DNA from 3 places in the Pseudescherichia sp. L3 genome. Region 2 is predicted to be linked to each of the others. Evidence: predicted binding sites of a transcription regulator. Region 2 holds the regulator's gene; each other region holds the start of a gene.
The links. Region 2 encodes PurR, which represses purine synthesis genes. Its sites were predicted from a motif close to CANGCAAACGTTTGCNTG; they were not measured.
Positions count from the first base shown of each region.

Region 1: NR795_RS00495 (nucleoside-specific channel-forming protein Tsx) is a predicted target of PurR. The motif match lies at 6,049-6,066, and genes of this name have one in related genera.
Region 3: purT (formate-dependent phosphoribosylglycinamide formyltransferase) is a predicted target of PurR. The motif match lies at 5,358-5,375, and genes of this name have one in related genera.

Region 1 is NZ_JANKYC010000001.1:96,570-104,045, forward strand. It holds gene tgt (tRNA guanosine(34) transglycosylase Tgt) at 1-524, shown strand, start outside; gene yajC (preprotein translocase subunit YajC) at 547-879, shown strand; gene secD (protein translocase subunit SecD) at 907-2,754, shown strand; gene secF (protein translocase subunit SecF) at 2,765-3,736, shown strand; gene NR795_RS00485 (VOC family protein) at 3,879-4,244, shown strand; gene NR795_RS00490 (YafY family protein) at 4,259-4,939, shown strand; gene NR795_RS00495 (nucleoside-specific channel-forming protein Tsx) at 5,027-5,911, opposite strand; gene NR795_RS00500 (DUF3251 domain-containing protein) at 6,213-6,752, opposite strand; gene NR795_RS00505 (lysozyme inhibitor LprI family protein) at 6,883-7,347, opposite strand; gene NR795_RS00510 (contact-dependent growth inhibition system immunity protein) at 7,344-7,476, opposite strand, start outside.
Region 2 is NZ_JANKYC010000001.1:1,040,022-1,047,497, forward strand. It holds gene cfa (cyclopropane fatty acyl phospholipid synthase) at 1-1,010, opposite strand, end outside; gene punC (purine nucleoside transporter PunC) at 1,275-2,432, opposite strand; gene punR (DNA-binding transcriptional activator PunR) at 2,568-3,479, shown strand; gene purR (HTH-type transcriptional repressor PurR) at 3,512-4,537, opposite strand; gene NR795_RS05135 (YnhF family membrane protein) at 4,835-4,924, shown strand; gene NR795_RS05140 (MFS transporter) at 5,107-6,273, shown strand; gene NR795_RS05145 (C40 family peptidase) at 6,309-7,154, opposite strand.
Region 3 is NZ_JANKYC010000001.1:1,745,472-1,752,947, forward strand. It holds gene copD (copper homeostasis membrane protein CopD) at 1-237, opposite strand, end outside; gene yobA (CopC domain-containing protein YobA) at 239-613, opposite strand; gene NR795_RS08555 (DNA polymerase III subunit theta) at 748-978, shown strand; gene exoX (exodeoxyribonuclease X) at 1,003-1,665, shown strand; gene ptrB (oligopeptidase B) at 1,662-3,719, opposite strand; gene NR795_RS08570 (tellurite resistance TerB family protein) at 3,804-4,463, opposite strand; gene yebF (protein YebF) at 4,558-4,905, opposite strand; gene NR795_RS08580 (YebG family protein) at 4,971-5,279, opposite strand; gene purT (formate-dependent phosphoribosylglycinamide formyltransferase) at 5,410-6,588, shown strand; gene kdgA (bifunctional 4-hydroxy-2-oxoglutarate aldolase/2-dehydro-3-deoxy-phosphogluconate aldolase) at 6,633-7,274, opposite strand; gene edd (phosphogluconate dehydratase) at 7,315-7,476, opposite strand, start outside.

The DNA.
Region 1 (7,476 bases), 940 kb from region 2:
TGGTAGAGATTGGCTTTGATGGCTACGCTGTCGGCGGTTTGGCTGTGGGTGAGCCGAAGGAAGATATGCACCGCATCCTGGAGCATGTCTGCCCGCAGATCCCGGCAGATAAACCACGTTACCTGATGGGCGTAGGGAAGCCGGAGGATCTGGTCGAGGGCGTGCGTCGCGGCATCGATATGTTCGACTGCGTCATGCCAACGCGTAACGCGCGTAACGGTCACCTGTTTGTCACGAACGGCGTCGTAAAAATCCGTAATGCGAAGTACAAAAGCGATACGGGTCCGCTGGATGAAGAGTGTGATTGCTATACGTGTCGCAATTATTCGCTCGCTTACTTGCATCATCTTGATCGTTGCAACGAAATATTGGGCGCGCGCCTCAATACCATTCATAACCTGCGTCACTATCAGCGCTTAATGGCTGGTTTACGTAAGGCTATCGAAGAGGGTAAATTAGAGAGCTTCGTGACCGATTTCTATGAACGTCAGGGTCGACCGGTTCCACCTTTGAACGTTGATTAATTTTAATAATGAGGGAATTTAAATGAGCTTTTTTATTTCTGATGCTGTAGCGGCAACAGGTGCACCGGCGCAGGGTAGCCCGATGTCTCTGATCCTGATGCTGGTTGTCTTCGGTCTGATCTTCTACTTCATGATCCTGCGCCCGCAGCAGAAACGCACCAAAGAGCACAAAAAGCTGATGGACTCCATCGCCAAAGGTGATGAAGTGCTGACTAACGGTGGTCTGGTTGGCCGCGTAACCAAAGTAGCGGAAACCGGCTACATTGCTATCGCGCTGAACGACACCACTGAAGTGGTTATCAAACGTGACTTCGTAGCTGCCGTTCTGCCGAAAGGCACCATGAAGGCGCTGTAATCTACTGTTTTCCCAAAGGGAACTGCCGTGTTAAACCGTTATCCTTTGTGGAAGTACATTATGCTGGTCGTCGTCATTGTCGTCGGCCTGCTTTACGCACTTCCCAACCTGTATGGTGAGGATCCGGCTGTTCAAATCACTGGCGCGCGCGGCGTCGCCGCCAGTGAGCAAACGCTGATCCAGGTCCAGAATACTTTACAAGAACAAAAAATCACCGCTAAGTCTGTGGCACTGGAAGAGGGTGCGATCCTTGCCCGCTTTGACTCCACCGATACGCAGCTGCGCGCCCGTGAGGCGATGATGAGCGTATTGGGCGATAAGTACGTTGTGGCGCTGAACCTTGCTCCCGCTACCCCGCGCTGGCTCTCTATGCTGAAAGCGGAGCCGATGAAACTCGGCCTCGACCTGCGTGGTGGCGTGCACTTCCTGATGGAAGTGGATATGGACACCGCGCTCGGCAAGCTCCAGGAGCAGAACATGGACAGCCTGCGCAGCGATCTGCGCGAGAAGGGCATTGCCTACACCAACGTGCGTAAAGAAGATAACTACGGCATGAGCATCGTGTTCCGCGACAGCGCGGCACGTGACGCAGCCATCTCTTATCTGACTCCGCGCCACCGCGATCTGGTTATCAACACCCAGGGCGGCAACGCGCTGCGTGCGGTAATGACCGATGCACGCCTGAGCGAAGCCCGCGAGTACGCGGTGCAGCAGAACATCAACATTCTGCGCAACCGTGTTAACCAGCTGGGCGTTGCTGAGCCGCTGGTGCAGCGTCAGGGCGCTGACCGTATCGTCGTCGAGCTGCCGGGTATTCAGGACACCGCGCGCGCGAAAGAGATTCTGGGCGCGACCGCCACGCTGGAGTTCCGTCTGGTTAATACCAACGCGGACAGCTCCGCAGCTGCATCAGGCCGCGTGCCGGGCGACTCGGAAGTGAAGCAGATGCGCGAAGGGCAGCCGGTTGTGCTGTACAAACGCGTTATTCTGACCGGGGATCACATCACCGACTCCACCTCCAGCCAGGATGAGTACAATCAGCCGCAGGTTAACATCTCGCTGGATAGCGCTGGTGGTAACATCATGTCTAACTTCACCAAGGACAACATCGGCAAGCCGATGGCGACCCTGTTTGTGGAGTACAAGGACAGCGGTAAGAAAGATGCCAACGGTCGTGCCGTGCTGGTGAAGCAGGAAGAGGTGATTAACATCGCCAACATCCAGTCTCGCCTCGGCAACAGCTTCCGCATCACCGGCATCAACAACCCGAACGAAGCGCGTCAGCTCTCGCTGCTGCTGCGTGCAGGTGCGCTGATTGCCCCGATCCAGATCGTTGAAGAGCGCACCATTGGCCCAACCCTGGGGATGCAGAACATTCAGCAGGGTCTGGAAGCGTGTCTGGCGGGCCTCGCTGCCTCCATCATCTTCATGATCTTCTTCTATAAGAAGTTTGGTTTGATCGCCACCTCTGCGCTCATTGCCAACCTGGTGCTGATCGTCGGCGTGATGTCTCTGCTGCCGGGGGCAACCCTGACCATGCCGGGTATCGCGGGGATCGTCTTAACCCTTGCGGTGGCGGTGGATGCCAACGTGCTGATCAACGAACGTATCAAAGAAGAGTTGAGCAACGGCCGTTCGGTTCAGCAGGCGATCGACGAAGGGTACAAAGGCGCGTTTAGCTCCATCTTTGATGCTAACGTCACGACGCTTATCAAGGTCATCATCCTGTATGCCGTAGGCACCGGGGCAATTAAAGGCTTTGCGATTACTACCGGTATCGGTGTGGCGACGTCAATGTTTACCGCCATCGTCGGTACACGTGCCATCGTAAACCTGTTGTACGGCGGCAAACGCATCAACAAGCTGTCTATCTGAGGAGTGCGTTGTGGCACAGGAATATACTGTTGAACAATTGAACCACGGGCGTAAAGTCTATGACTTTATGCGCTGGGATTACTGGGCTTTCGGCATCTCCGGACTTCTGCTGATCCTGTCGATTATCATTATCGGCGTGCGCGGCTTTAACTGGGGTCTCGACTTCACCGGCGGTACGGTCATTGAAATCTCGCTGGAAAAGCCGGCCGATATGGACATGATGCGTGACGCGCTGCAGAAAGCCGGTTTTGAAGATCCGCTGTTGCAGAACTTCGGCAGCAGCCGTGACGTGATGGTGCGCATGCCGCCTGCCGAAGGGGCAACCGGTGGTCAGGCGCTGGGCAGCAAAGTGGTGAGCGTCATTAACGAGGCCACCCACCAGAACGCGGCGGTAAAACGCATCGAGTTCGTGGGGCCAAGCGTCGGTGCCGATCTGGCACAGAACGGTGCAATGGCGCTGCTGGTAGCGCTGATCTCCATCCTGGTTTACGTCGGCTTCCGCTTTGAGTGGCGTCTGGCGGCGGGGGTGGTTATCGCACTGGCGCACGACGTGATCATTACCATGGGCGTGCTGTCGCTGTTCCAGATCGAAGTGGATCTGACCATCGTGGCATCGTTGATGTCCGTTATCGGCTACTCGCTGAACGACAGCATCGTGGTTTCCGACCGTATTCGTGAGAACTTCCGCAAAATCCGTCGCGGGACGCCTTACGAGATCTTTAACGTGTCGCTCACCCAGACGCTGCACCGTACCTTGATCACCTCAGGCACCACCTTAGTGGTGATCCTGATGCTCTACCTCTTCGGTGGCGCAATGCTGCAGGGCTTCTCGCTGACCATGCTGATCGGTGTTTCCATCGGTACGGCATCGTCCATCTACGTGGCTTCGGCACTGGCGCTGAAGCTTGGGATGAAGCGTGAACATCTGCTGCAGCAGAAGGTAGAGAAAGAGGGGGCGGATCAGCCGTCAATTCTGCCGTAATACAACGTATTTAGCGTTATCGAAGTCCCGGTCAATTGACCGGGATTTTTTTTGCCCGCTCCTGACAAACACTCCTGACAGTATGCTGTCAGGAGCCCTGTCGTAGACTCTTTCCGAACCCAAACAACAGGCAGGAGGAAGTATGAAAAGCGTAATTAACTGGTTTGAGATCCCGGTTGCTGATATGGAGCGCGCCATCAAATTTTATGAGCCAGTGATGCAGGTTGCGCTCAAACGCGAGAAAATGGATGTCGCAGAGCTGGCCATTTTCCCGCATGAAGACCCGGCAACCGGCGGCGCGCTGGCTAAGTTTGACGGTATTATACCCTCGCAGCAGGGCGCTATTATTTACCTGCACACTGACAGTCTGGCGGCCACGCTCGATAGAGTCGCCTCGGCGGGCGGTGAGTGTGTATTTGGCCCGCTGGCGCTGCCAAACGGTATTGGTACTATCGCCTTGTTTACCGACAGTGAAGGTAATCGTGTCGGCCTCCATCAACCCGCTTAAGAGCTGAGAAGAACATGACCCGACGCGCTGACCGTTTGTTTCAGATTGTGCAAATCCTGCGAGGAAGACGTCTGACAACGGCAGCGCATCTGGCGGACAGGCTGGCCGTGTCCGAGCGCACGGTTTATCGCGATATCCGCGACCTGTCGCTTTCTGGCGTGCCGGTAGAGGGCGAGGCGGGAAGTGGATACCGGTTGATGTCAGGGTTTGACCTGCCACCGCTGATGCTGACCAACAAAGAGTCCGAGGCGCTGATGGTGGCGATTCGCCTGCTCAAAACCTGGGGCGGAGAGTCGTTATCTCGCGAGCTAGAATCGGCTCAGGAGAAGGTGCTGGCTATACTGCCGGAGGAGAGCAGACGCAAGGCAGAGCAGACGCGTATCTATGCGCCGGATATTGCGCTTCAGCCCCATTCGCGCAGTGGCTTTGACGTGATCCATCAGGCTATTTCTACTCAGCACGTGCTGAGGCTACATTATCGTGATGAGGCAGGGCAGCTCTCCTGCCGTGAGGTGCAGCCGCTTGGTCTGTTCTTCTGGGGGGAGCACTGGCTGCTGGCTGCGTGGTGCGAACGGCGCGATGACTACCGCTGTTTCCGGCTCGACAGGTGTCTTAACCTTGCGCTGATGGAGAGACGATTCAGCGAAAGTGCAGACAGATCGCTGACGGATTTTTTGCGAAAAGTGAAGCAGTAAAAAGCCGGGTGGCGGCTTCGCCTTACCCGGCCTACATTTGGAGCCCAGGCCCGGTAAGCGCAGCGCCACCGGGCGGATCCGTACAGGTTAGAAGTTGTAACCTGCTACCAGGTAACCACCCCAGCCGGTAGAGCGGACGTTGAAGTTGCCGCTGCCGAAGTTCAGGCTCGCATCGTCGTTCCACTGACCTCCGTTGTGCCAGTAACGCGCCACCACCGAGTAGTGCCAGTGATCGTAGTTCAGGGCCAGAATATGGCTGGAGGCGATAGAGTCGTTGGTACGGGCCTGCATACCGTTCAGATCGCGGAAATCTTTGTCGCCCAGATCGGAACCCCAGTCAAAGTTGGTGAAGCCGATATAGCTCAGCTGGCCGCCCCACAGCTGGGTGATTGGCACAAAGTATTTCACCTTGAAGCGGTAGCCATCCCACTCGTTCTCGTTCGCCGCTTCGTAGTTCTGCCACTGGTATTTGGCATAGACGTTCAGGGAGAGGCTCATCGGCAGGCCGGTATCGATATCCGTACCCAGACCCATGTACCAGGTGCTCTGACGACCCGCTTCGTTACGGCCCATATCGTAGATGTAGTTGTTCGCGAAGTACCACTCTTTGAACGGACCAAATGCCAGGCTGGTATCGGTCAGCTTGTCGATAGAGAAGCGCGGTTCAATCTCCATAAACAGCGGGGAGCCGTGGTTCCAGATACCCTTCGCGGTGCTGTTGCCACCGAAGAAGACTGGCGCATCCATGTAGCCATAGAAGTCGAACCAATCTTTCTTGGCGAACGCTTCGTACTCCAGGTAGGTATCGTTACGGATAGTGGGTCCGAAACGGGTATGGTAGCTGCCTACCACGTTAACGCTCTGATGCCACCAGTCGGAGACGAATTCGCTGTTGCTGGTTTCGGCCGCATTAACGGCGAAGGTGGAGGAGAGCGCAAGTGCCGCACCGGCGACGAGTAAAGTTTTTTTCATATGTATGCCACTGATTGAAGTCCCTGACGGGATCGAAAGAACGCTGTTGATGCTTTTCAAAATGTTTCGTATTTCTGCGGGCCTATTATAAGTTTCCTTGCTCACAAAAATATGTGTTGTTTCACATATCCATCATCTACGTAATCGATTGCGTTCACGTTTGCGTAGATAAAACGGGGCGATTGTACTGGCAATCTGCGGCATTGCCAATATTTGAGGTTTGTAAGAGGAGGTAAAAAGGTGTGAACGAGGCAAAAGGGCGACGCTGCGCCCTTACAGAAAGTAACGGAGTATGACGCTACTACATATTGGCTGGCTGAATATCATGAATGCGGATAAAGCCAAGCTGCTCGGGGGTGATGCCGTTGAGCTGTAGCGGGACGCTGACGTCGCTCGGCGCGAGGGTGCTGGCCGGGGCGCTGATCAGCTGGTTCTGAACATTAACTTCCTGCGGATTTTCGGTGGTACCCTGAATCTGTCCCCACTCAACCGTGCCGCTAAAGGCCGGCAGCGGGGTGTTCGATTCACCCTGGATGAGCAGCGTCAGGCGCGTGCCGCCGGCGTTGGGGGCGATATCCTTCAGCGACATACGCAGCGTACCGAGCTGGCTCTTCAGGCGCGCCGGGGTATTGGCTCCCGGCAGCAGGTAGACGCCGCTCTCAGACCTGGCGTTCAGGCTGTTCTGCTGGGTGATCTTCACCGTCTCCTGATTAAGCTTGCTCATCTCTTTGTTGAGCGTGCTCACGCTCTGATGCAGCTGGCGCACCTCGCTCTGCTGGGCGCAGGCGCTAAGGGTAAACAGACTCCCCAGCAGGGCGAGCTTCAGATAACGTCTTGTCATGATAACGGTTTCCTTAAACGAGTTATTGCTAGTAAGGAGATTTTAGGCTGGAACGAGCAAAATGTCCGATTTCCTGTCTGGAAGTAGAGGTTCGGCAGGAAATCGCGGTGGGTTTGAGGTGCGTCGGAGGCTATGGGGTTTCACTTTCCGTTTCGGACGGGATCTGAATTAAGTCGATCTCCTCTAAACGTCTTTTATTCATGTTTATCTCGCAGCTTGTTTGTGCCTCACCGAGATGGTCAGAGTTTTGATAGGACCATAAAGCAACCCCGCAATAGCTATCTCTGTATTCAATCCATTTTTTCTGATTTGCAATGAATGAGTCGATGACTTCCTTTTTTTGCTGCTCATCACCCATCCACCATTCATCTGGGGACGTTTTTTTAATTTTAGTGAGTTTAGAGAGGTAAGCATTGTTAAGCTGCTCCTCAGAGTTGTGTAGTACGTCGTCCAGGCACTCTATATTTTCGTTTTTGAATTTTTTAATACATTCACTAACGTCTTTACTATCGTCTATTTTTGCTGTTTTTGCCATTGAATCAATCGAGTACAGTGAGATAAACGCTGTAAATAATAGACCTGTGGCCTTTTTCATCTTCTTTTTTCACATCCTTGAAGAGCGTACTTCACTTGGTCCCTGACCAGAAGCAAGAAGTCACGAGGAGTCGTGCCCCAGAGTGAAGGATCGAAATAATCGTCATACCTGATATGAAAGATGCTGTTT
Region 2 (7,476 bases):
TCAGCAATCTCCGGCCAGGCAGCCAGAAAACGCTCGTGCCAGGCCATCAGCGTGGTATCGTAATCAGTGCCAAAGTTATGCCAGTCCTCCATGATGAAATGAGGCTCGCTGGCCGTGGCAATCTGGCGCACCGATGGCAGGCAGCCGTTCGGGAAGATATACTTATCGATCCACGGGTCAACGTTGTTATCGCTTATTTTCGCGCCAATCGTGTGGAGCAGGAACAGACCCTCTGGCTTGAGGTTGCGATCGACCACCTCAAAATAGGTGGCATAGTTTTTTGGACCCACGTGCTCAAACATGCCGACCGAGACCACGCGGTCAAACTGATCTTTTAGATCGCGATAATCCTTTAGCAGAATGGTCACATCCAGCCCCTCGCAGCGGGACTGGGCCATCTTTTGCTGCTCTGCCGAGATGGTAACGCCGGTCACGCTGACGCCATAGTTTTTAGCCATAAAGTAAGCCAGACCACCCCAGCCGCAGCCGATATCAAGCACGCGCATGCCGGGCTGCAACTGCAATTTTTCACAGATTAGCCGCAGCTTGGCCTGCTGTGCGGCTTCCAGGGTCTGGGCCTCTTTCCAGTAGGCACACGAGTACTGCATATAGGGATCGAGCATGCGGCTGAAGAGATCGTTACCCAGATCGTAATGCTCTTTGCCAACTATCCAGGCACGCTTCTGACTTTGCAGGTTAAGCACCCGCGCTGCTGCAATACGAAGGGTATCTTTGAGGTGGCGCGGCATCTGCTTATCCAGACCGGCGCGGAGAACCTTGCTAAAGAACATATCCAGCCGGTCACACTCCCACCAGCCGTCCATATAGCTCTCACCCAGCCCAAGCGAGCCCTCTTTTAACACGCGCTTAAAAAAACGGGGATTTTTAACCCGGATATCCGACGGGGCGGTACCGTTAATGTTAATGCCCGCACGGCTTAACAGTTCGTTTGCGATACGGAACCAGTTATCGCTCTGTATGTTGACTTCTTCTATACACGATGAACTCATAGCTTCTCCATCACCCTATGTGATCAGAACCTTCAAACAGCGTAGACGCGTTTAATGGTTTGTGAGAAATCCCACGGAACGGGCCGTGAGCTTGATATCCGACGTAGAACAGAGGAAGGGAGATAGCCCTTGCCGAAAATGCCGTCCATGGAAGAACAGGCGTACTCCGACGCCTGCCAATACATATTTTTGCTATTAAGAATTATCGAATTGAGTATAGGACGCAAAAACGGCTCGTTCAACCGATTATGGTTAGTTAACTAATTATTTTATTGCCTGTTTTTGCACCCAATAGCCCAGCCCGGCAAGCAGCGCGGTCAACAGCATAACGCTGGTCGTGGTGAGCAGAGGCGTAGCGATAAGCGTTGAAACCAGCAGGCTGGCGAAGAAGCAGAGGCCCAGCTGGAGGGTATTTTGCAGCGCTGCCGCGCGTCCCGCGCCCTGTGGAAACGGACTCAATGCCTGGGCTACAACAATGGGATAGATCGCACCGTTAGCCATCGCCATGACACAGAACGGCACCAGCAACAGCGTTAATGAAACCTGCGGTATAAAGGAGACCAGCCAGACGGCAACCACGCTCAGGGCGTAGAGGGCCAGCAGCCAGGGCAGCATGCGTGGCCCCTGCCAGCGTTGCAGCGCGGCGCGACAGCCGTAACCGCCCAGCAGAAAGGCGATGGTCTGCGGGACATAGCTCAACCCAATCGCCGTGGGACCATAGCCCAGCGCGCTCAGGATAAACGGCGAGCCGGTCAGCCAGGCGAAAAAGCTGGCCGAGCAGGCGGCGTAGATGGTGACGTTTCCGCAGTAAAAGCGGGAGCGTAACAGCAGCCCAAAGGTGACGGGCGTCGCGTGCGGGTGCTGTTTTTTGACCGGTTTTTTAAGGCGCAGCGCGGGCAGCATCAGCAGCAGCGTGATAACAAACAGCACCATGAAGATCGTCTGCCAGTGGGAGTGGGCAAGGATCCAGCTTCCCAGCAGCGGCGCAAGGGCAGGTGACAGCCCTACCAGCGGCATGATGGTGGCAAAAATCCGGTTAACCCGCTGAGCCGGATAGTAGTCCGTTACCAGCGTCTGCCAGCTAACCGCCGCAGCACAGACCCCTACGGCCTGAACAAAACGCAGCACCAGCAGCGTGGTGCCGTCACGCACCCACAGCATGCCGAGGCAGCCGAAAGCAAACAGCCCCAGCCCGCAAAGCAGTATTGGCCTGCGGCCAAAGCGATCGGAGAGTGGGCCCCATACCAGCTGGGCGAGGGCGAAACCGGCCAGAAACAGGCTCAGGCTGGCGCTCACGGCCGATGCAGGCGTATTGAGATCCTGCTGAATAGCAGTAAACGCCGGCAGATACATATCCGTTGCCAGAAAGCCCAGCACGCTTAATCCCGCCAGCCAAACTAAAAACCCTTTACCAGGTAACATCATGATTCCTTCTTATTATCTTTTACACGACAGGTGAACAGGACAGATCGCAAAGCGGCAAAGTGTAGGCAGTGCATTGTCGGTTGTGAAACGGTAATATTTGCGCGGTGCATTCAAATTTTTTGCAGGCAGAATATGTGGTCAGATTACTCCCTTGAAGTCGTAGATACCGTCGCCCGTACCGGCAGCTTTAGCGCCGCCGCCCAGGAGCTGCACCGGGTTCCCTCTGCAATCAGCTATACCGTTCGCCAGCTGGAAGAGTGGCTTGCCGTGCCTTTGTTCGAACGACGTCATCGGGATGTCGTGTTGACCCCTGCCGGCAGCTGGTTTTTGCAGGAGGGGCGGTCTGTCATCAAAAAAATGCAGGTCACCCGACAGCAGTGTCAGCAGATAGCCAACGGCTGGCGCGGGCAGCTTGCCATTGCCGTCGATAATATTGTGCGTCCCGAACGCACCCGGCAGATGATCGTCGACTTCTACCGCCACTTTTCAGACGTGGAGCTGCTGGTGTCGCAAGAGGTGTTTAATGGCGTCTGGGATGCGCTGGCCGATGGGCGCGTAGAGCTGGCTATCGGTGCGACTCAGGCCATACCTGTAGGCGGGCGCTTTGCCTTTCGCGATATGGGGATGCTCAACTGGCGCTGCGTCGTGGCCGCTCATCACCCGCTGGCGGGCAGGGGTGGCCCGCTGAGTGACGATCTCCTGCGCGGCTGGCCGTCGCTGGTGTGGGAAGATACTTCCCGGCTGCTGCCCAAGAGGATCACCTGGCTGCTGGACAACCAGCGGCGAATGGTGGTGCCGGACTGGACCTCTTCAGCAGAGTGTCTGAGCGCCGGACTGTGCATCGGTATGGTGCCGGGCCATTTTGCACGGCCGTGGCTCGATCGCGGTGAGTGGGTGGAGCTCCAGCTGGAAGAGCCGTTTCCAGATGCAGCATGCTGCCTGACCTGGCAGCAAAACGACAACTCGCCCGCGCTGGGCTGGCTGCTGGACTACTTAGGCGATAGCGAAACGCTTAATCGGGAGTGGCTGCGAGAGCCGGAGTGATCGGCTCCCGCAGGTTTTATCGCGGCGGGATCTTAACGGCGATAGTCGCGGAAGGGACCGTCAGCGACCGAGCGGCGCTCGATCAGCCGAGGATGAACCTCAATCGACTGTGACTCTTCACGCTTATTCACAATGCGGTCCATCAGCATATTAAAGGCGGTTTCCCCCAGCGAGTCTTTGGGCTGGTGGATGGTGGTCAGCGCAGGGGTGAAGAACCGGGCGTTACGCACGTTATCATAGCCGATCAGCGATACATCCTGCGGCACGCGCAGGCCCATCTCGTCGACGGCGCAGAGCGCACCCATTGCCATCACATCGCCGCCGCAGAACACGGCAGTAGGGCGGTGCGGCTGAGAGAGGATCTGCTGCATCGCCCGGTAGCCGGACTCGGGTTCAAAGTCGCCCTGCACAATCCAGTTTTCCGGCACGCTGATCAGCGCCTCTTCCATGGCTTTCATAAAGCCAGCCAGACGACCCGCGCCGGTGTTGCGCTCAAGCGGGCCAGGGATCACACCAATCTCACGATGGCCGCGCTCGACCAGGTAACGGCCAGCCATATACCCGCCTTCGAAGGCGTTATCGATCACCGAGTCGGTAAAGTCTGCTTTTGCCTCGCCCCAGTCCATGACGACCATGGGAATATGGCGATACTCCTCCAGCATGCTGAGCAGCGGGGCGGGGTATTCAGAGCACATCACCAGCAGGCCATCGACGCGCTTTTGCGCCATCATCGACAGATAGGCACCCTGCTTCTCCAGGTTGTTCCAGGCATTACCCAGGATAAGGGTATAGCCTTTCTGGAAGCAGTTTTTCTCTACCGCTTCGATAATCTCGGCAAAGTAGGGCGCTTCGCTGCTGGTCGCCAGCAGGCCAATCGATTTGGTATGGTTAACCTTCAGGCTGCGGGCCACGGCGCTGGGTGAGTAGTGCAGCTCTTTAATAGCTGCCCACACCGCATTACGCGTCTCTTCTGCCACAAAGCGGGTTTTGTTAATAACATGTGATACGGTTGTGGTGGAAACGTTTGCTCGTTTCGCTACGTCTTTTATAGTTGCCATTCAATGTCACTCCAAACCACGACGTAAGCTCCTGAAAATAGTGTAGGTAAACGTTTGCCTCTACTCAGCCTGCACGCAACGTTTGGAGATGCGATTCGCCGGGAAAACGACACGGAACGTCAGGAGGGGTCTATGGCCGGTACGCGAATAAATTTAGCGTGGAATTTTGTCTTATCTTGATGAAAAGGGGAAGCGTTAAAACGCATATCACCCCAAATCAAAGAAGATTTTTGCCCATAAATGTGTAAAAATGCGCAGGCTCACTTTTTGTGGGGTAATAAGAATGGAGAGAAATTGATGAGTGCAGATCTGAAGTTTTCCCTGATGACCACCGTTGTTGTGCTGGGCCTGATTGTTGCGGGTGCGCTGACCGCTGCGTTAAATTGATTCAGCATGGGGGAGGGGCCTCTCTCCCTCTGTTTAATGTCGACCTTTTCCCCGCCCAATTGTTATCAAAATGGCAATAAACTTTTGTTAGTTTGATAACTTCTGTTTTTTTGTGATAAATGTCATGCTTTTGGCTTCTGTGACGGTGTCGCCTGTCGACACGGCAATTCTGGAGTCAAAATATGAAAATCAACTTTCCCCTGCTGGCCCTGGCGATTGGGGCATTTGGCATCGGTACCACCGAGTTCTCCCCGATGGGCCTGCTGCCGACGATCGCTCGTGGGGTAGATGTCTCTATACCGGCAGCGGGGATGCTTATTAGCGCCTATGCCATTGGCGTGATGGTGGGTGCGCCGCTGATGACGCTGCTGCTCTCCCATCGCGCGCGTCGTAGCGCGCTGATCTTCCTGATGGCCATCTTTACCCTGGGCAACGTGCTGTCCGCACTCTCTCCTGACTACACCACCCTGATGCTGTCGCGGATTCTCACCAGCCTTAATCACGGGGCCTTCTTTGGGTTGGGATCGGTGGTGGCAGCCAGCGTTGTGCCCAAAGAGAAGCAGGCCAGCGCGGTGGCTACCATGTTTATGGGGCTGACCATCGCCAACATCGGCGGCGTGCCGGCGGCGACATGGCTAGGTGAAACCATCGGCTGGCGAATGTCGTTTCTTGCCACGGCGGGCCTCGGTGTGATCTCGATGCTGAGCCTGTTCTTCTCTCTGCCAAAAGGCAGCGCCGGGCAGCGTCCGGATGTACGCAAAGAGCTGGCCGTGCTGGTACGTCCCCAGGTGCTGTCGGCTTTACTGACCACCGTGCTCGGCGCGGGGGCAATGTTTACGCTCTATACCTACATCGCACCGGTACTGCATGAGATTACCCATGCCACGCCGTTGTTTGTTACTGCCATGCTGGTGCTGATTGGGGTCGGTTTCTCCATCGGCAACTATCTGGGCGGCAAGCTGGCGGATCGCTCTGTAAACGGTACCCTTAAAGGTTTTTTCCTGCTGCTGATCGTTATCATGCTGGCAATCCCGCTGCTGGCACGTAACGAGCTGGGTGCGGCGGTGAGCATGGTCATCTGGGGTGCAGCGACCTTTGCCGTGGTGCCACCGCTGCAAATGCGCGTGATGCGCGTGGCCCATGAGGCGCCAGGCCTGTCGTCCTCAGTGAATATCGGTGCCTTCAACCTGGGCAATGCGCTGGGCGCAGCGGCAGGTGGGGCGGTGATCTCCGGCGGGCTGGGGTATAGCGTGGTACCGGTGACCGGGGCGCTGATTGCGGTGCTGGCGCTGCTGCTGGTGCTGATCTCCGGGCGTGGCAACGTCGAACGCGAATACGCGGTGGAGTAATAAAAAGCCCTGCCAGACAATGGCAGGGCTAAAGATTAACGAAGGGTTTTAGAGGTCATCACCCGGCGTGCGCCCACGTAGTGGCGCTGCCAGTAATCTTCGCTCAGGGAGGTGATCTGAATATCCTGGCCGCTGCGCGGAGACTGGATGAATTTACCGTTACCGACGTAAACGCCGACGTGATCGGCTGTGCCGCGACCCTGGGTACGGAAGAAGACCAGATCGCCGCTCTGCAACTCACCGGTGTTGACCGGGGAAGCATCACGCAGGTGATACATCTCATTGGCCGTCCGTGGGATGCGGAACTTGACCAGATCTTTATAGGCATAATAGACCAGACCGCTACAGTCAAAGCCGGTACGCGGGGAGGATCCACCCCAGCGATAAGGCTTGCCGATCTGATCCATCAGTTTATTCATGGCGGTTTTCTGCGCTTTTTGCATCCGCGCCTTATGCAGATCCGCCAGCGTCTCTGGCTTGCCGCCCTTTACCTTCACGCAGCGTGCCTTGTGGCCTTTGCGCGCAGTGCATTTTTCCGCGATAGCGACGGAGGCAATTTTATCCGGGCTGGTTTTTGTGTGGCGAGAGGCGATTTTACTGGCTTTGGCGCTGCTTGACGCGCGCTTGGTGCTGGAGGAGGCGGTTTTAGCGGTGCTTGCCTTGGTGCTGGTTTTTTTCGTTGTGTTTTTTGCAGTGCCACTGCTTTTCTTTGAAGTCTTTTGGTTAGTGCTTTTACTCTTTCGCTCTAATGCTTTTGCCAAATGCGTTTTTTGCACGGCAGAGGGCCGCGCCTGTTCTGACGCCCCGGCCAGCGGCGAGAACGTCAGCGAGGCAAAAACTAAAGCACAGAGCGTGATCGAGATTTTATTTATCCGCGCCACTGAGCAATCCCCTGAGTCAGTCAAGTAACGAATACGACATGCGTGTGATTTACAAAACTCGTCGATTCTAAAGCATAAAATGGCAAAAAGTTAATAAACTTTTTCCATCACAGCGCTGTTTCGTTAGCAAGCGCAAAAAAAAGCATCAGTTATCGCGCTTTAACGCTCACGAGATGACCAGTTGTGAGGGCCCTGGCGCTAAGCAGCACAATTTTTACGGCAACTTTATCCTTCAGGCGATAAACTAACGGTTGGTGAACAAAATGTTATTTTACCTGCTGGTGTGAAAAGCTAGAATGTCACACCACGCCGTAAGACGTTA
Region 3 (7,476 bases), 710 kb from region 2:
TGGCTGCCAAACGTCGTGCCAACCGCTGCCCATCATACCGCCCTGCACGGCAAACATCAGCAGCGCACTGAAAAACGCCAGCGCCAGCGCGCCGCGTTGCATAGGCATAAAACGACGCTGGAGCGCGGGGCGGATCGTCGGGTCGGCAAGCCAGTGTGCAAACGCGGTGCTGCCAAATACCAGCATCAGGGTCAGAAAGTGGATAAATCGCAGGCCAACGTAGCAAAGCGCGAGCATATTACTTCACGCTAAACCGGTAGCTGCCCTGGGTTTTATGCCCGTCAACGGAGACAACGTGCCACTCTACGGTATACTCACCGGGCGTGAGCGCCTGCTCAATGGGCGCAATCAGCTGTGTTTTATCGTTGTCGTTACGCTTTACCGCACCAATTTTTACCGCCTGCTGCTGCGAGCCAGTTACCTTTACGCCGCTGAACTTGGGTTCAATGCCCTCGGAAAAATTGAGGGTCAGCGCCTGGGGAGCCGCAGTGACGTTCGCATCGGCGGCTGGATACTGATGTTTCAGGTGAGCATGCGCGAAAACCGCAGGCGAGGCAGCGAGAGAGGCCAACAGCAGTAGCGTGCGGCAGGAAGACTTAGCGGTAAAACCCATCGTTCTATTCCCTTTTGTTATGTCTATAGGACAAAGAATAACTCTGTATAATGGTGCAGTCGAGTCTGTACCGATGCGGGCTTGCCTTTCTGCAGCAGGCTTAGTACTTTTGCGCCGTTAAACCGGGAGGACCTATGAAAACCAATCTTGCACTTCTGCCTCAGGATGAGATGGACAAAGTTAACGTTGACCTGGCGGCCGCTGGCGTGGCCTTTAAAGAGCGCTACAATATGCCGGTTATCGCAGAGGTGGTAGAGCGCGAACAGCCCGCTCACCTGCGCGACTGGTTTCGCGAGCGGTTAATTGCTCATCGCCTGGCATCCGTGTCGCTTTCACGCCTGCCCTACGAACCTAAAATCAAATAATCGCCCCGGTTGCTGGAGAAGAGGATGTTACGCGTAATCGATACTGAAACCTGTGGCCTGCAGGGCGGCATCGTTGAAATTGCTTCGGTGGATGTCATCGACGGTCAGATTGTGAACCCGATGAGCCACCTTGTGCGTCCGGATCGCCCTATCAGCCATCAGGCGATGGCCATCCACCGCATCACCGAAGAGATGGTCGCCGATCAGCCGTGGATCGAAGAGATACTGCCCCACTACCTGGGCAGCAGCTGGTACGTGGCGCACAACGCCAGCTTCGACCGCCGCGTACTGCCCGAGATGCCCGGCGAGTGGATTTGCACCATGAAGCTGGCCCGTCGCCTGTGGCCGGGGATCCAGTACAGCAACATGGCGCTCTACAAGTCGCGTAAGCTGAACGTACAGACGCCGCCGGGGCTGCATCATCACCGGGCGCTGTATGATTGCTACATCACCGCCGCGCTGCTGATTGACATCATGGAAACGTCGGGCTGGACGCCGGACCAAATGGCGACGATTACCGGTCGCCCTGCCCTGATGACGACTTTTACCTTTGGCAAATATCGCGGCAAAGCGGTATCCGAGATCGCCGACCGCGATCCGGGCTACCTGCGCTGGCTATATAACAACCTGGAGCGCATGAGCCCCGAACTGCGGCTGACGTTAAAGCACTATCTCGACGAAAACTAGCTTTTCTTGCCGGGCAGCGTGCCCTGTGCCAGTGCCACCAGGAAAGCGAACTCCAGCGCGACGCCTTCATAGGATTTAAAGCGGCCTGATTTCCCACCGTGGCCTGCGTCCATATCCGTACACAGCAGCAGCAGGTTATCGTCAGTTTTCGTTGCCCGCAGCTTCGCGACCCACTTGGCTGGCTCCCAGTACTGCACCTGGGAGTCATGCAGGCCGGTTGTTACCAGCAGATGCGGATAGGCCTGGGCGCTCACGTTATCGTACGGGCTATAGCTTTTCATGTAGTGATAATAGATCTCGTCCTGCGGATTGCCCCACTCCTCAAACTCACCGGTGGTTAACGGAATCGACTCATCCAGCATGGTGGTCACCACGTCCACAAAGGGCACCTGAGCGATCGCCCCATGGAACAGGCCTGGGCGCTCGTTAATCACCGTGCCGATCAGCATCCCGCCGGCGCTGCCGCCCATGCCGTAGCAGTAGCGTGTAGAGCCGTAGCCCTGCGCCAGCAGCGCGTCACAGACGTCGATATAGTCGTTGAAGGTATTTCTCTTTTTAAGGAACTTACCATCCTCATACCAATGCTGGCCCAACTCGCCGCCGCCGCGAATATGGGCGATGGCATAGACAAAGCCACGATCCAGCAGGCTCAGGCGGCTGCTGCTAAAATCGGCATCGATGCTGGTGCCGTAGGAGCCATAGCCGTAGACCAGCAGCGGATTCTGTCCCTTACGGAAGTGTTTTTGGTTATAAACCAGCGAGACGGGAACTTCTACGCCGTCGCGCGCCTTGATCCACAGATGTTCGCTGCGGTACTGGCTGGCATCAAAGCCGTGGACCTCGGCCTGCTTGAGTACCCGCCGTTCACCGGTATCCATATCCAGCTCAAACAGCGTATCTGGCGTTGTCATAGAGGAGTAGCCGTAGCGCAGCCGGGAGGTTTCCGGCTCGGGATTATAGGCCAGCCAGGTCACATAGGCCGGATCGTCAAAGGCGATGCCGGTGACCTCGCGGGTTTTACGGTTGATCTGTCGCAGACTGGTTAAGCCACGCTGGCGCTCTTCCACCACCAGCCAGTCGGTAAACAGCGTAAAGCCCTCCAGCATGATGTGATCCCGGGGCGGGATCAGCACCTCCCACTGCTTATCGTTACGCACCTTGGTGCGATAGAGGCCGAAGTTTTTCCCCTCGCGATTTGAGCGCAGATAGAACGTGTGCTGATAGTGGTCGAGATTGTACTCATGATCTTTGCGGCGGGGCAGAAACATAATGGGCTGGGCATCCGGCAGTTCAGCATCCAACAGCAGACATTCGCTGGTCGTGGCGCTGGCCAGGTAGATAATTACATAGTGCTGGGAGGTCGTCTTATGCAGGCTAACGTAGAAAGTCTCATCCTTCTCCTCGTAGACCAGCTCGTCCTGACAGGCAGGCGTACCGATGGTGTGCCGCCATACCTGATAAGGCAGCAGGGTTTTGGCATGCTTACGCACATAGTAGAGCGTTTCAGAGTCGTTGATCCAGACGAAGTCGGGCGTGACGTTATCCAGCATCTCTGGATACCAGTTCCCGGTATCCAGATTACGAAAACGCAGGCCGTACTGCCGCCGGGAGAGGTAGTCCTCCGCCAGCGCCATAATCTTATTGTCCGGCGACACGGCCAGCCCGCCAAGGGTATAGAACTCACTGCGCGCGGCCCGCTTGTTGGCATCCAGCAGCACCTGCCACTCATCCCACTCGCTGCTGAGCACTGACTGGCGCTGATAGATAGCGTACTCGCACCCCGGCTCATAGACGTGCCGGTAGCGGTAGCCGTTGCGGGTATAGGGGGCGGAAACTTCGCGCTGGGGGAGACGGTCGACTATCTCTTTGAGCAGGCGATCCTGTAATGACTGCTGCGAGGCCATGACGTCGCGCCCGTAGTCATTCTCCTGGTGCAGATAATCCAGGACATCCTGATCCGAACGCGTATCGTCGCGCAGCCAGTAGTAGTCGTCTGTTCGCGTGTCGCCATGCTGAGTCATGACGTGCGGTACTTTTTTTGCTTTTGGTGGCATAGCGTTATCTTTTCAGTTTACACCCTATAAGGGTGGCAAAACCCACGCATGTTGCAAGCGAAACGCGCCACCAACGCGTGTAAGCTAGCCTGGCAGCGCGCTTTTTTGTGCTTTAAGGTCCTGTTCAATGCCGTCACGCACGTCCTGAGGGATCTTCAAAGCGTCACCGAGGGCGTTAAGATAGCTGCGCTCCATAAAGTGATCGATATCGATCGCCGCACAGCTGAGGAAGTACAGCTCCAGCGCCTCCTCCTCGTTACGCACGTCACGAGCCAGCCGTTGCGGATCGAGAGGCTGCTCGATAGCCTGCGCCACCAGCGCTCTGCCCTGCTCCTCAACCCCCGCCTCGCGCATTTGCAGATCGATGGCTTCGCGCTCGCGCGCATCAATGTGGCCGTCGCTTTTCGCGGCAAAGACCAATGCCAGGATGAGACGTTCGGTGCGCACATCCAGCGGCGAGCTCTGCTGACCAAACTGCGGCTCATCCTGATGCGTACTACGCACGCGATCTTTATATTTGTTCCACAACACCGTGCCAGCAACGGCCCCGCCGCCCATCAGCAGCGCGCTGGTACCGTATTTCGTGAGCAGCTTACGGGAAGAGGAGTTCGAGACCAGCAGGCCCGCCAGGCCACCCAGTGCGCCGGGCACCAGCAGCTTGCTAAGTCCCTGTCCGTCACCCGATGAGGCGGACGCCCCTTTCTGGCCCAGCAGCGACTGTAATTGATTCATCCAGTTAGTCATAATTCCCTCGCTTATTCTGTGTCAAACCACAGAGTAAGCGAGGGGTTGTCAGGAAATGTCTAAGCTGACTAAAGAAGCGAAAAGGCGGGGAGGGTTAACGATGGGTATAGACGGCCTTGCCACCTTTGCAGTCAACCGCTACCTGATAGTGGATATCGGTGTTTTTGCCGCGAACGGTCAGCGGAACGGTCCACTTATCCTGTTTACCAGTAATCTCTTTGACGTTGATCCAGGCAACAGGATCGGCCTGCCCCAGCGTCTCCTGGTCATCGGCCCAGCGCGCAATGCGATTTTGCTGGTAGTCGCGCTTGACGCTGGCGGCGATACCGGCGGCATCCAGCCCTTCACAGCTGGGAAACTTCACTGATTTACTATTGGCAGCCTGTACGCTAACGCTGCCGGCCAGCAAGGCAAGGCCGAGCAGTAATCCTGATTTGTTCATGCTTATCTCCTGTGCGCATAACCCACACAAAGCATGGTACAAATTACCGGCAGCGCAAGCTGCGGTTAGGCTACTTTGCTACGCTTCGCCGTCGGCATATCCGTTACGGTATCGCTTTTCATTGGCGCGGCATCAGGATCCGGCAGCTTACCCGAGCGGAATACCGCACTGAGGGTCTCTTTCTGCTCCGCCAGCCACAGCGCCATCTGCTCACGCTGCGCGTCATCAAACGCAACGGGGGCATTTACCAGCACGCCTTCCAGTACTTCCGCCAGATCGAGCATTTTGTCGTACGCATCGGCTTCCTTTTTGCTGGCAAAAGACATTTTTTCCTCACCTTCGCGGATTACCACGTATTTGACTTCAACCGCCATAATGCAGCCTCATTTACCTGTTTATTTATACAGTATAATAGTAAGCATTTCCCCGCTGAAATGCAAGCCGAAAAAAGACACGCAAACGTTTTCGTGTATAATAGTCCGAAATTTTTAAGGGGTTGAGAGTATGACTTTTTTAGGTACGGCGCTGCGTCCGGCAGCCACGCGTGTAATGCTGTTAGGCTCTGGTGAGCTGGGTAAAGAGGTGGCGATTGAGTGCCAGCGCCTGGGTATTGAAGTGATTGCGGTGGACCGCTATGCGGATGCCCCGGCAATGCACGTCGCCCATCGTTCATACGTGATCAACATGCTGGACGGTGAGGCGTTAAAAGCGCTGGTGGCGCAGGAGAAACCGGATTTTATCGTGCCGGAGATCGAAGCTATCGCCACGGATACGCTGCTTGAGCTTGAGGCCCAGGGCCAACAGGTTGTGCCCTGCGCCCGTGCCGCGAAGCTGACCATGAACCGGGAGGGGATCCGCCGCCTGGCCGCTGAAGAGCTGAGCCTGCCTACCTCAACCTACCGCTTCGCCGACAGCGAAGTCGCGTTCACAGAAGCGGTTGCGGCGCTCGGCCTGCCGTGCATTATCAAGCCGGTGATGAGTTCGTCCGGCAAAGGCCAGAGCTTTATTCGCAGCGCCGATGAGCTGCACGATGCCTGGCAGTACGCCCAGCTTGGCGGGCGCGCCGGAGCGGGACGCGTCATTGTCGAAGGCGTGGTGAAGTTTGACTTTGAAATTACGCTCCTGACCGTGAGCGCCGTTGACGGGGTGCACTTCTGTGACCCTATCGGCCATCGTCAGGAGGATGGCGACTACCGTGAATCCTGGCAGCCGCAGCAGATGAGCGAGCTGGCTCTCTCCCGCGCCCAGGCTATTGCCGAGGAAGTGGTGCTGGCGCTGGGCGGCTATGGTCTGTTCGGCGTGGAGCTGTTTGTCTGCGGCGACGAGGTGATCTTCAGCGAGGTGTCACCGCGTCCACACGATACCGGCATGGTCACGCTGATCTCCCAGGATCTCTCGGAGTTTGCTCTGCACGTCCGCGCCTTCCTCGGTCTGCCGGTAGGCGGCGTACGTCAGTATGGCCCCTCCGCCTCGGCGGTGATCCTGCCCGCGTTGAAGAGCGATAACGTGTGCTTCGATAACGTACAGGCGGCGGTGGGCGCGGGTCTTCAGCTGCGCCTGTTCGGCAAGCCGGAGATCGACGGCACGCGGCGATTAGGCGTGGCGTTAGCCACCGGTGAAAGCGTAGAGGATGCGGTAGAACGGGCGAAAAGCGCCGCCGCGAGCGTGATAGTGAAGGGATAAAAAAACGGGCCGAAGGGCCCGTTTTTGTTACGCTATCATAACGATTACTGCTGCGCGCCTTCTACCGCTTCGCGAGCCAGTTTGGTAATGCGATCGTAGTCACCCGCTTCCAACGCATCAGCCGGTACCAGCCATGAGCCACCGATGCACAGCACGCTTTTCAGCGCCAGATAGTCACGGTAGTTTGCCGGAGAGATGCCGCCGGTTGGGCAGAAACGCACCTGCGAGAACGGGCCAGCAATCGCCTGCAGCGCTTTGGTACCGCCGTTGGCTTCCGCCGGGAAGAATTTAAACTCTTTCAGACCGTAGTCGAGGCCGAGCATCAGTTCAGACACGGTGCTGATGCCAGGGATCAGCGGAATAGTGCCTTCGGTTGCTGCCTTCAGCAGCGGCTCGGTCAGGCCCGGGCTGATAGCAAACTGCGCGCCTGCTTCGGTCACTTCCGCCAGCTGCTGCGGGTTCAGTACCGTACCGGCACCAATGATTGCTTCCGGGACTTCTTTCGCAATGGCGCGGATCGCATCCATGGCACAGGCGGTACGCAGAGTGACTTCCAGCACGCGAACGCCACCGGCCACCAGGGCTTTCGCCATCGGTACTGCATGTTCCAGTTTGTTCACCACGATAACCGGTACAACAGGACCCGTTTTCAGGATTGCTTCAGCACTCGTTTTCCAGTTTTTCATCAGAGTTTTTCTCTCGCCCGATCTAAAAAAATTAATCAGTTTAAAAAGTGATACAGGTTGCGCCCTGCTCCGCACCGGAGAGTTTTTCACGCAGTGCGCTAAACATTTCGCGGCCAGTACCGACACGCGCGCTACTCAGGTCAGGAATGTGCGGCTGACGTGCAGCAAGCTCGGTTTCATCCACCAGCAGAGTAAGCTCCCC